2 regions of the Flammeovirga agarivorans genome follow, and region 2 is predicted to be linked to the other one. Evidence: riboswitches for the same ligand, from Rfam matches in the RefSeq annotation. Region 2 holds a riboswitch; the other holds the start of a gene.

Region 1 (5,963 bases), on a different contig from region 2:
GAAGTAAAAAGTAAGGAAAGAAAATGTAACCAATAAATTATAGCTATATAATTACATATTCTTTTTGTCAAATAAATACTTGCATTTACTCTAAAAGTAAAAAGACCAAACTTAGAATAAGTCTAAGCTTGGTCTCAATAAGTTATTTATTAGAGAGGATTAAATACCTCAAAGATATTTCTCTGTTTATAAAAGAACGGTGCCTAACCAACGTCTCATTTCGTGTTCAGGTCTGCCTACTCTTTCAGCATAATCTTTAAGTTGATCCTCATTGATTTTTCCTAAACCAAAGTAACGAGATTCTTTGTTACCAAAGTACCAGCCTGAAACAGCAGCAGCCGGAGTCATTGCATAACTTTCTGTTAATTCTACTCCAATTGAATTTGTTACATCCAACATCTCAAATAACTTGTCTTTTTCTGTATGATCAGGACAAGCTGGATAACCAGGTGCAGGACGAATACCTTCGTATTTTTCATCGATTAAATCTTCATTATTAAAGATTTCATCTTTTGCATAACCCCAAATTTCCTTACGCACTTTTTCATGCATTAATTCTGTAAAGGCTTCTGCTAAACGATCGGCTAAGGCTTTTACCATGATACTGTTATAATCGTCCAAATCCGCTTCATATTTAGCAACTAATTTGTCCAATCCAATACCTGCAGTTACTGCAAAAGCACCGATGTAATCGTTTCGACCAGATTCTACTGGAGCAACAAAATCACTTAAACAGAAGTTAGGCTTGCTTGCTGCTTTTTTATTCTGTTGACGCAAGTGACATAATGTACCTACCTGATTTGTACGATCTTCTCTGTAGAATAACGAATGATGATGTTCTGCATCTGGTAACTCTACATCTTCTTCTTTAAAATCATACAAAGCGATATCATCGTCATTGATACTATTTGCAGGGAAGAATCCAATAACAGCATTGGCCTGAAGTAATTTATTATCAATGATATTTTTCAACATCGCCTTTGCATCATCATATAGATCTGATGCCTGCTTACCCACAATCTCATCTTTTAAGATCGCAGGGAAACGGCCTGCCAATTCCCATGTCTGGAAGAATGGCGTCCAATCCATATACTTTGCAATTTCTTCTAAATCATAATTCTCAAATACTTTTTTACCTAAGAATGATGGTTTAGTGATTGGTGTCGTTGCCCAATCGATATCCACTTTATTATTACGAGCATCTTCAAGAGAAATTAGCTTTTTCGCCCCTTGACGTTTAGCGTGAGTTTCTCTTAAAACTGCATATTCTTCTTTAAATTCTTGGATTACTTCTTCTCTATACTCTTTATTTTCAGATGTATAAGCAGAAGCAATTGGCACTGATTTCGAAGCATCTAAAACGTGAACTACAGAACCTGAATATTGTGGATCAATTTTAACGGCAGTATGGACTCGTGAAGTCGTAGCACCACCAATCAATACCGGGATATTTAATTCCTGACGTTCTAGTTCTTCAGCAACGTATACCATTTCATCTAAAGATGGTGTAATCAAACCACTTAGTCCGATAACATCCACTTTTTCTTCAACGGCAGTTCTTATAATCTTATCCAAAGGCACCATTACACCTAAGTCAATGATTTCGAAATTATTACAAGATAAAACAACACTTACAATATTTTTTCCGATATCATGTACATCACCTTTTACAGTTGCCATCAGAATTTTACCTGCTGATGAGGATGCAGACAACTCTGGATTTTTTGCTTTTTCTTCCTCGATATATGGAATAAGAATCGCTACTGCCTTCTTCATTACACGAGCAGATTTCACTACTTGTGGAAGGAACATTTTACCTTCACCAAATAGGTCACCTACTACATTCATACCATCCATCAAAGGACCTTCAATCACTTCAATTGGACGATCAAACTTCTGGCGAGCTTCCTCAACATCTTCTTCTACAAATTCTACTAAACCTTTTACAAGGGCATGAGAAAGTCTTTCCTCAACTGTTTTCTCTCTCCAAGAAAGGTCTACCTCTTTTTTCTTACCCTTTGATTTTACAGTTTCTGCGAAATCAACTAAACGTTCAGTAGCATCTTCTCTTCTATTTAAAAGAACATCTTCAACATGTTCTAATAAGTCTTTTGGAATCTCTTCATACACCTCAAGCATACCTGGGTTTACAATACCCATATCCATACCTGCTTTACCTGCATGATATAAAAAGACTGAGTGCATGGCTTCCCTAACAGCATTATTACCTCTGAAAGAGAAAGAGATATTAGATACACCACCACTTACTAATGCATGTGGTAAATTTTCTTTGATCCACTGCGTACCTTTAAAGAAATCTACAGCATAATTATTATGCTCTTCGATACCTGTGGCAACCGCTAAAATGTTAGGATCAAAGATGATATCTTGTGGAGGGAACCCTACTTTGTTTACTAGGATATCATAAGAACGAGAACAGATTTCTTTTCTTCTTTCGAAGTTATCTGCTTGTCCTTCTTCATCAAAAGCCATAACAACAGCAGCTGCACCATACTTTTTAATGAGTGTTGCTTTTTGAATAAAATCTTCCTCTCCTTCTTTAAGTGAAATCGAGTTAACAATACCTTTACCTTGCAACGTCTTTAAGCCTGCTTCAATAATCTCCCATTTAGATGAGTCGACCATGATTGGAAGCTTAGCGATATCTGGTTCAGAAGCAATAAGGTTTAAGAAACGTGTCATACACTCCTTAGAGTCTAACATTCCTTCGTCCATATTGACGTCGATCACTTGAGCACCACCTTCCACTTGGTGTCTTACTACTTCAATCGCTTCCTCAAACTCTCCGTTTTCAATTAATCGACGGAATTTTGCTGAACCGGTTACGTTGGCTCTTTCACCTACATTGACAAAGATACTATCTGGCTTGATCGTTACAGGTTCTAAACCACTAAGTCTTTGATAAGGTTCTTTTTTAGTAACCTCTCTAACTTTTGCTTGACTAAATGTTTTAGCAATACCAGCAATATGATCTGGAGTAGTACCACAACATCCACCTACGATATTAACTAATCCATCAAAAGATTTTAAGATATCACTCATTTCTTCTGATGTCTGATCATATTCGCCAAATTCGTTAGGTAGACCAGCATTAGGATATGCAGAAACATTTACGTCCGCTACCCTAGATAACTCTTGAATATATGGACGAAGTAAATCTGCACCCAAAGCACAGTTTAAACCTACACTAAATAAATCGGCATGTCTAATAGAGTTCCAGAATGCCTCTACTACTTGTCCTGAAAGTGTTCTACCAGAAGCATCAGTAATAGTACCAGATACCATCAATGGCAGACGCTTTCCTTTATATTGGTTAGGAAATTCCTCTTCTCTACCTTTTGGGGCAGCGGGAGTAACATTTCCATTTTCTACATCCGTAAAATATTTGTCTGCTGCAAACAGTGCAGCTTTACAGTTTAAGGTATCAAAAACGGTTTCGATAAGAATCGTATCTACACCACCTTCTGCTAAGCCTTGAACTTGTAAATAATAAGCCTCCACAAGATCATCAAATGTAACGGCTCTATAACCAGGATCATTTACATCTGGTGAAATTGAAGCAGTACGGTTGGTAGGACCAATGGCTCCAGCTACAAAACGAGGTTTGTGAGGTTCCTTCTCAGTAAATTCTAATGCAGCTTCTTTTGCCAACTTCGCAGACGCATAGTTTAACTCGTAAACTTCGCTTTCCATTTCATAGTCGGCCATTGCGATTGTAGTACCACTAAATGTATTAGTTTCTACGATATCACAACCTGCTTCAAAATACTGTTTATGAATATCTCTGATAATATTCGGCTGAGTAATAGATAACATATCATTATTACCTTTAACGTCACATGGGTGATCTTTGTAACGCTCGCCTCTGTAATCATCCTCACCTAATTTGTGTCTTTGGATCATAGTACCCATGGCACCGTCCAAAATCAACACTCGTTCTTTTGCTAACTCCTGGAGTTTTTCTGACATCTTAATATTTTGAAAGTTACGTTTCACATACTCAACTATTTTATAAAATAGGAGAGTTAAAACGTGCTTAAAGTTTCTCTGAGACCCTCATTCTAGATCGAATGCTTCTACTCATCTTTCTCGGACACTTCCGAAGCGGGAATTGGCACCTATCGCTGGGAACAACGGTTGCCATGACATCTACGAGCCCGTTCTCTCTGTCATTCTTGATAAGCACGCCGCAAGATAATGACAAAATGAAGAAAAGCCCACAGATTTTGCATGAAAAGGTCCGATTTATTGAAAAATCAGTAATTTTTTTTGATTTTTTTGACAGATGATAAATGATAGAAATATGCAATTTTTAAACGTATTCAGTACATTTTAAATATTTTATCTACCGATTGCGCAACAGGTTTCTAAATAATTTAATTCGTATATTTTATTTCGTTATCATATTAATGCAACCGGTTTAGTTGGTGATTGATTCAGGTGTTGCGCTACAAAACGTTTGTGCTTCCATAAAAAGTGCAATAAAAACGCTTTATCTCAAGAATTAGCACTGCATTTAACATTTGTTTTTAATTCATATTAGCTTTAGAATTGTGATAGACAAACTATAGCCAACACATGAGCGCTCTTGATGAAAATGAAATAAACAATCTATTTAATGCTATACTCTTTTGTCTAACTATTTTTTGAACATGAGATGATCACAACAATTCATGTCTGTCCTATAAACTACAATTTTAACTAATGAAAAGATTATTACAACTCTTCAGTCTGTTGGCGATTCTGTCGTTAGCAACACTGACTTCTACGTATGCTCAAGAACGAAACCTGACGGGTATTATCTATGATGAAACGAATTCCCCAATGCCTGGAGTAAACGTTATTGTAACAGGAACTACAACCGGAACTACAACCAATTTTGAAGGAAAATTCTCACTAAATGTCCCTGAAAGTGCAGAAACATTAACGTTTAGTTATATTGGTTATTTTGACCAATCAATCGCTATTGGAAACACTTCCAACTTCAGTATTTCAATGAAAGTAGATGCTGAACAACTTGAAGAAGTGGTGATAGTTGGATACGGCCAAATGGAAAAGAAAGATGTTACCGGTGCAATGTCATCTGTGAAATCAGAAGATTTTAACCAAGGTGTACTTACATCACCAGATCAATTGATCCAAGGTAAAATTGCTGGTGTACAGATGACGCCTTCTTCTGGTGAACCAGGTGCAGGTGTAAACATTAGAGTTAGAGGTGGTACATCACTTACTGCATCCAATGAGCCTTTGTATGTTATTGATGGTTTCCCTATTGATAATACTGCCTCAGATCCTGGTACAGCAGGAGTATACTCTGCATCTGCTTCAAAAAACCCTTTAGCATCTATCAACCCTGCGGATATTGAATCTTTTGATATCCTAAAGGATGCTTCTGCAACAGCAATTTATGGTGCCAGAGGTGCAAATGGTGTTATTATTATTACAACAAAGAAGGGTAAAGAAGGACAAGCCAAAGTCAATTACGATGCATATGTGGGTATCTCAAACATCGCTAAAAAGCTAGATGTGCTTACTGCATCAGAATACAGAGCAGCCACACAAGCTGAAGGTTCAACTCCTTTAGATTTAGATGCTAATACAGATTGGCAAGAAGTAATGACAAGACAAGCTATCACTCAAAATCACAACTTAGGGGTTTCTGGTGGTACGGCCAATACTCAGTATAGATTCTCAGTAAACTATCTTAACCAAGATGGTATCATGATTAACTCTGGTATGGAAAGAATTGGAGGTAGAATGAACATCACACAAAAGCTATCTAAGAAAGTAACATTAGGTGCTAATATGATGGGTTCATTTACAAAGAACAACAACTTGCCTTATGGTGTGGGTGGTGCTCTTGATGGAGGTGTTATCAACAACATGATCCGTATGTCTCCACTATTACCTCAAGACTATTCGTCACCTAACTTACTAGAGAA
Region 2 (5,963 bases):
GATAGTATGCAGGAGCATTAGCAAGAGAAGTCGTAGTAGTAATTGAAGCCTCATAATTTGACCAAAGTGCATGCCCACGAACACCTAAAGTAAACCATTTCATAGGGAAGTATTGTTCATACTGAGCTTGAATTGTATACCAATCTTGAGATGTTTTTCCTTGGTAAGGTTCATCTATATAGATATTAAAATCACTATCTCCCCAAATATATTTTCCAGAAACTTTAAAATGTCTACCCGTAGTTGCAAAAGTTTTTCTATTCAATGAATTGGCTTCCCAAGCTACACCGGTTGTCCAACCTTCTAGTTTTTGTGAACCAACTAAGTCAATTCCGACTTGACTGTTATTTGAATCGAGGTCAATTAATACGATTTGATCATAACTATCTTTGTTCCAGAAATAGCCACCAAAGCCAATTAGTTTTGTCTTTCTACTTGTGGGAAATGACATTTTTCCACCCGCATAATTGTCAGCCCTATAAATGGATAGGTTTTCTTGAGGTTGAAAAATAAGTTCTTTGGCATTTCCATAATTCCACCTGTTAAGCACATATTCAGCACCTAGTGAAAAGGGAAGTTCTCTTGCATAAAGAGATTCTACTTCTGCTTTTATTGAGCTGTAAAAAGTACCTGCCATTGCTGATACTCTTACGGTATTTAATGACTTAGTAAATACGTTAAATTGCCCGTTGAGGTAAAATTGTCCAATACTCCTTGATGCAATATTACCACCAACACCTAGTTTAAACTTTTTATTAGGGGTTACATCTATCAATAAACTTGGTGTATTGTCAATACTGTCATATAGAAACTGAGCATCAACATTAGAAAAGTAATTATTGGAAAGTAACATGCTATATCCATCATAAAGTTCATTGATAGACGATTGTTTACGTCTTTTAGGCTTTACAATGTTTCTTACAAAAACTCTTTGTCCAAAAGTTAGATTATCTCCTAACTCTACTCTTGTGATAATTTCTTCATCAGGGTCAAAAAGAGCATCAAAGTTACTGTCTTTAGGTTTTACTTTTGGTTGATTATGTCCGTAGAGATCAACTACAGAGTCTATCATTGTTCTTGCATAACGATCACCAATAGCTAGAAGTGAATCAACAGGAGTAAAATCAGCAGCAGAATAATCATCTACAGGTACTCCAAGAAATATATCTCTTTCAGGATCCAATTCTTTAGGGTATACATTGTTCATAACGATGTATTTGAGGATATTTCCCTTAATTAATTCTTCATCATTTTCAGGATATTTCGCAAGCATATCATGTGCTCCTAGGTTGACGGCAATAACCATGTCAGGGTTAAACTCCTCTTTCATGACATCAACAGGGATATTATTATATATACCACCGTCGTATAAATATTTTCCATCGATTTTAACTGGCCTAAAAACAAGAGGAACAGCCATCGAAGCTCTGACAGCTTTTTCTAATGGCCCATGATCAATTACAATAGCTTTTCTTTCAAATACATCTGCAGCTACAGCTCTAAAAGGAATATCTAAGTTGTCAAAGTCGTAATTTATTTCTTTGGATTTTTTATAGAGTCTTGCAGATAGATTATAGTTTAATAATCCATCTGGCACTATAGTCGGATTCCATGAGAAACCATAAATTGAGTCTAGTTCTATATTGAAATTGATCCATTCGGCACCTCTGGATTGTCTTCCAAAATAATATTGATCTTCAGTATTGACTTTACCGTTGACCCAGTCTTGAAATTCAGGGTCACTCAATATCGTGATCATCTCATCGGTAGTGTAACCTGCAGCATAAAATCCGCCAACAATAGCACCCATCGATGTACCTGTGATATAGTCGATAGGGATTCCATATTCTTCCAATACTTTTATGACAGTGATATGAGCAATACCTTTTGCTCCACCACCGCTTAGTACAAGTCCAACAGTTTTTCGGTTTTTAACTTCTTGTTTAAACTCTGAATGGTTATCGGTAATATTTTGTGCCCAACAGAAAAGAGATTGAAAACTAAAAATTAATATGAATAGTATTTGTAAAGTACGCATAATAAAAAAATCCTTGTTGATTTGAAATTACCAACAAGGATTCAGAAAAAATACTTTTTACATAAAAATATTAGATACCAAATGCAGATTTAATCTTATCTACATAGTCTAATTTTTCCCATGTAAAGAATTCTACTTCTTTATTTTCAAGTTTTGTTGTCGTTACTTTTTGACCATTGCTTTCTACAATATCTTTCACTTCAACTTCAACTTCTTTTTTATAAGGTTTTTGTCCCATGTGACCGTAAGCGGCTGTTGGAGCAAAAATAGGGTTTGTTAATCCTAAGCGATCAACAATAGCTTTAGGTCTCATATCGAAGATTTCTTCGATTTTCTTAGAGATTTCAGCATCAGTTAAATCCACTTTAGCAGTACCATAAGTCGTTACATTCAATGATACCGGGTGAGAAACACCAATTGCATAGGCAACTTGTACTAATGCTTCATCTGCGATACCTGCAGCTACTAAGTTTTTAGCGATATGTCTTGATGCATAAGCAGCAGATCTATCTACTTTCGAAGGATCTTTACCAGAAAAAGCACCACCACCGTGAGCACCTTTACCACCGTAAGTATCTACAATGATTTTACGACCAGTTAATCCAGCATCACCATGAGGACCACCAATAACAAACTTACCTGTTGGGTTGATGTGGAAAATTGTATTTGCATCAATCAACTCTGCAGGGATAACTGTAGGGATAACATGCTTCTTCACATCTTCAGCGATTTGTGCTAATGCTTCATCGTCTGAAACTCCAGGGAATTCATCGTGTTGCGTTGAAACAACAATAGTATGAACTCTCAAAGGAGTATTGTCTTCATTATATTCGATGGTAACTTGAGCCTTAGCGTCAGGTCTTAAGTAACCGATTAATTCTGGTTCATGCTTACGGATTTCAGCTAATCTTTTCACTAAGCCATGAGAGAAAGCCAAAGCCATTGGCATATAGTCTTCAGTTTCAGTTGTCGCATAACCGAACATCATACCTTGGTCACCGGCACCTTGTTCTTTGTCGACACCTTCTCCAACATTTACACCTTGAGCGATGTCTGGAGATTGACTATGTAGAGCTACTTGTACACCACAAGAGTGTGCTGCGAAGTAGTAATCTTCTTTGTTATATCCGATTTTATCAATTGTTTCCCTTACAACGTCAGGGATTTCAACGTATGCTTTTGTAGTAACTTCACCTGCGATTACAGCTAATCCAGTAGTTACCATAGTTTCACAAGCCACGCGAGAGGCAGGGTCTTGCTTTAACATAGCATCTAGAATCGCGTCTGAAATTTGATCAGCGATTTTATCAGGATGTCCTTCTGAAACGGACTCGGATGTGAATAAATACGTCATATTTTATATTCTGTTCTTAGAATCTACTTGAATTTAACATCCCATTGTGTGATGAAGTCTACATTATCACTATTTGGGATTTTGCCTTTATATATGAGTTCGGTTGAGCCTAAACGCTCTATTTCGTATGATTTAACTGTTTTAATTTCTCGGTTTAACATCCAGTGAAAACTATAATTTGCAGAGTCGATATGCTGAGTCATAATCGTATTGGCATCCGAAGATGATGGCATATGTTCTGTAATAAGCGTTTTCCAATCGACATTTCGTATCCATTCGGCCTTTCTTTTTTTCATTTTCAAAAAAGTGTCCTCATTTTTTTTGGCTCTGTCCAATTTTGATAGTGCACTATTTAAGGCATGGATGTCAACAAAGGCGAACCTAATTCCTAATTTCCAATGTGTAGTATCGATCACTGATCTACTATCATACACACCGGGAACGTTATCAAGTTCTTCTGCAATGAGCATCAAAGGTTTCTTAAATTGACTGGGTTGGAAAATGCTATTGCCCTCTGCATTTTTATAAGCAGACACAATATTTAGCAACTCTTTACTTTGTGAAAAATCAAACGTAAAAGAATAGTTTCCTTTTCCGTCTTCCATAATCTGAAGCTGCTCCTGTAATTCAAAGCAGCTAGTAAATACTGTTGATAAAATAATAATACAACAGTTGAGATAAATATTCCTAAAAGCCAATCAGTCTAAGATTAAATGTTAACCCAAGTACTTATCAATTTTAGACATTGTACTGATAGACAGTACTTAATGAAATTTTTCTGGAGATAAACTCATCTTTTCTCGAACACCTTCGAGTTGGGAGTTAGCACCTTGCTTTGAGGAGCGCAGGTTGCCAAGACTTCATTGGGCCCAATCCCTCTGCCTTTCTTGATAAGTAATGCGATGCAAATATAGATAATTGGTTTAAAGATCAATAGATTTCATGCTTTATTTTTTTTCAAATTTTATTAACACTGTAATCTAATATACTCACAAAGAGTGGAATAAATCGAATTTTTTTCAAAAAAAATAAAACTACAATTTTCTTCAGATTTGCTACAGATTTGAAATCTACTTTTGTGATATCATTTAAATTCGACTCAATTCATGTTCAGAAAAACTTCCACATTAATCGCATTTATAACTTTCATTATTGTTTCAGCAGCATATGCCAACGACCCAATTAAAAAAGGTATTATTCTAGGTAAGGTAAAAGAAGCAGGTAGTAATGTACCTGTAGAATATGCTACTGTAAGTATTTTTGATCAAGCATCACATACACTTATTGGAGGAACAGTAACGAACCTTGAAGGTATGTTTGTTGTGAAAAATATTCCTGAAGGAATGTTTACCGTTGAAATCTCTTTTATCGGTTTTCAGAAGAATATTATTGATGGTGTTGAAATAGGTAAACCCAATTATAAAGCAAACTTAGGAGAAGTGGAGTTGTCTACAGATGCAGAAGTTTTAGACGCTGTTGAAGTAGTAGGTACTCAAAATTCTGTGACTTATGATATCGATAAGAAAGTAGTTAATGTAGGAACTCAGTTTGCCGCAATGTCAGGAACAGCAGTAGATATCTTAGAAAATATTCCTTCAGTTACTGTAGATGGTGATGGTAATGTGAGTTTAAGAGGTAGTTCTGGATTTACTGTTTTAATTGATGGTAGACCTTCAGTATTAGATGCTTCTGAGGCATTACAACAAATTCCTGCTAGTACAATTGAAAATATAGAGTTGATTACAAACCCTTCTGCAAAGTATGATCCCGATGGTACTGCTGGTATTATCAACATCATTACAAAGAAAAATAAGTTAGAAGGTGTAAATGGTGTAGCCAACTTTAATGTGGGTAGGTATGGAAGAATTGGTGGAGACTTCTTACTAAACTTCAGAAAGAAGAAATGGAACTACTATATCGGAGCTAATTACAATAAGAGACCAGGTCCGGGTAGCTATAAATCTGAACGTAGAACTACTACAAATGATACCACTTCTTATGTGATTTCTGATGGAGAAAGAGAACGTACTTTTGAAGTAATGGGTATTCAAGCGGGTGCTGAATATTCTATTTCGGATAATGATTTCATTAAACTATCTGGTAGAGTTGGTGATTTTAAAATGTATGGTGGGATGGATGCGAATTTCTATGAATACCAACAAATTGGAGGAAGTGACCAACCGATCAACGAGACGGAATATATTTCTAGTGAATACTGGCAAAGAGGTGGTTTATACTACAGTGCAAACTTAGCTTATCAACATAAATTCAAAGATAAAAAAGGACATACTTTAGATGCTATGGTAGATTATGGCGGTAGAGATATGACCGAAAGCTCAATCAATGAGTTGTATCCAAAAGATGCAAGCGGAGTGATAGCAGAAAACCCAGCTTCAGGCCAGAGGTCTACAGAAATTGGCCCTGGAGGAAGATTAAGAGCTAAAATAGATTATACGTTGCCTATCGGAAAAACAGACAAGTTTGAAGCAGGATGGCAAACAAGATGGAACAAATCACAAGATATTAACGAGGTATATAATTATGATGTGTCGACTGGTGACTATGTCTTTG

Evidence for each region. Region 2 has a riboswitch for S-adenosylmethionine ahead of HGP29_RS02825 (hypothetical protein). Riboswitches for the same ligand answer to the same signal wherever they lie in the genome.
Region 1: linked by a shared signal. The riboswitch ahead of metH (methionine synthase) and the one ahead of HGP29_RS02825 (hypothetical protein) in region 2 are both predicted to bind S-adenosylmethionine.

Annotation. Positions count from the first base shown of each region.
Region 1 covers NZ_JABAIL010000008.1:186,199-192,161, reverse strand. The annotation lists gene metH (methionine synthase) at 187-3,990, opposite strand; SAM riboswitch class I at 4,099-4,206, opposite strand; gene HGP29_RS22085 (SusC/RagA family TonB-linked outer membrane protein) at 4,726-5,963, shown strand, end outside.
Region 2 covers NZ_JABAIL010000001.1:674,537-680,499, forward strand. The annotation lists gene HGP29_RS02815 (patatin-like phospholipase family protein) at 1-2,038, opposite strand, end outside; gene metK (methionine adenosyltransferase) at 2,109-3,392, opposite strand; gene HGP29_RS02825 (hypothetical protein) at 3,416-3,997, opposite strand; SAM riboswitch class I at 4,180-4,289, opposite strand; gene HGP29_RS02830 (TonB-dependent receptor domain-containing protein) at 4,499-5,963, shown strand, end outside.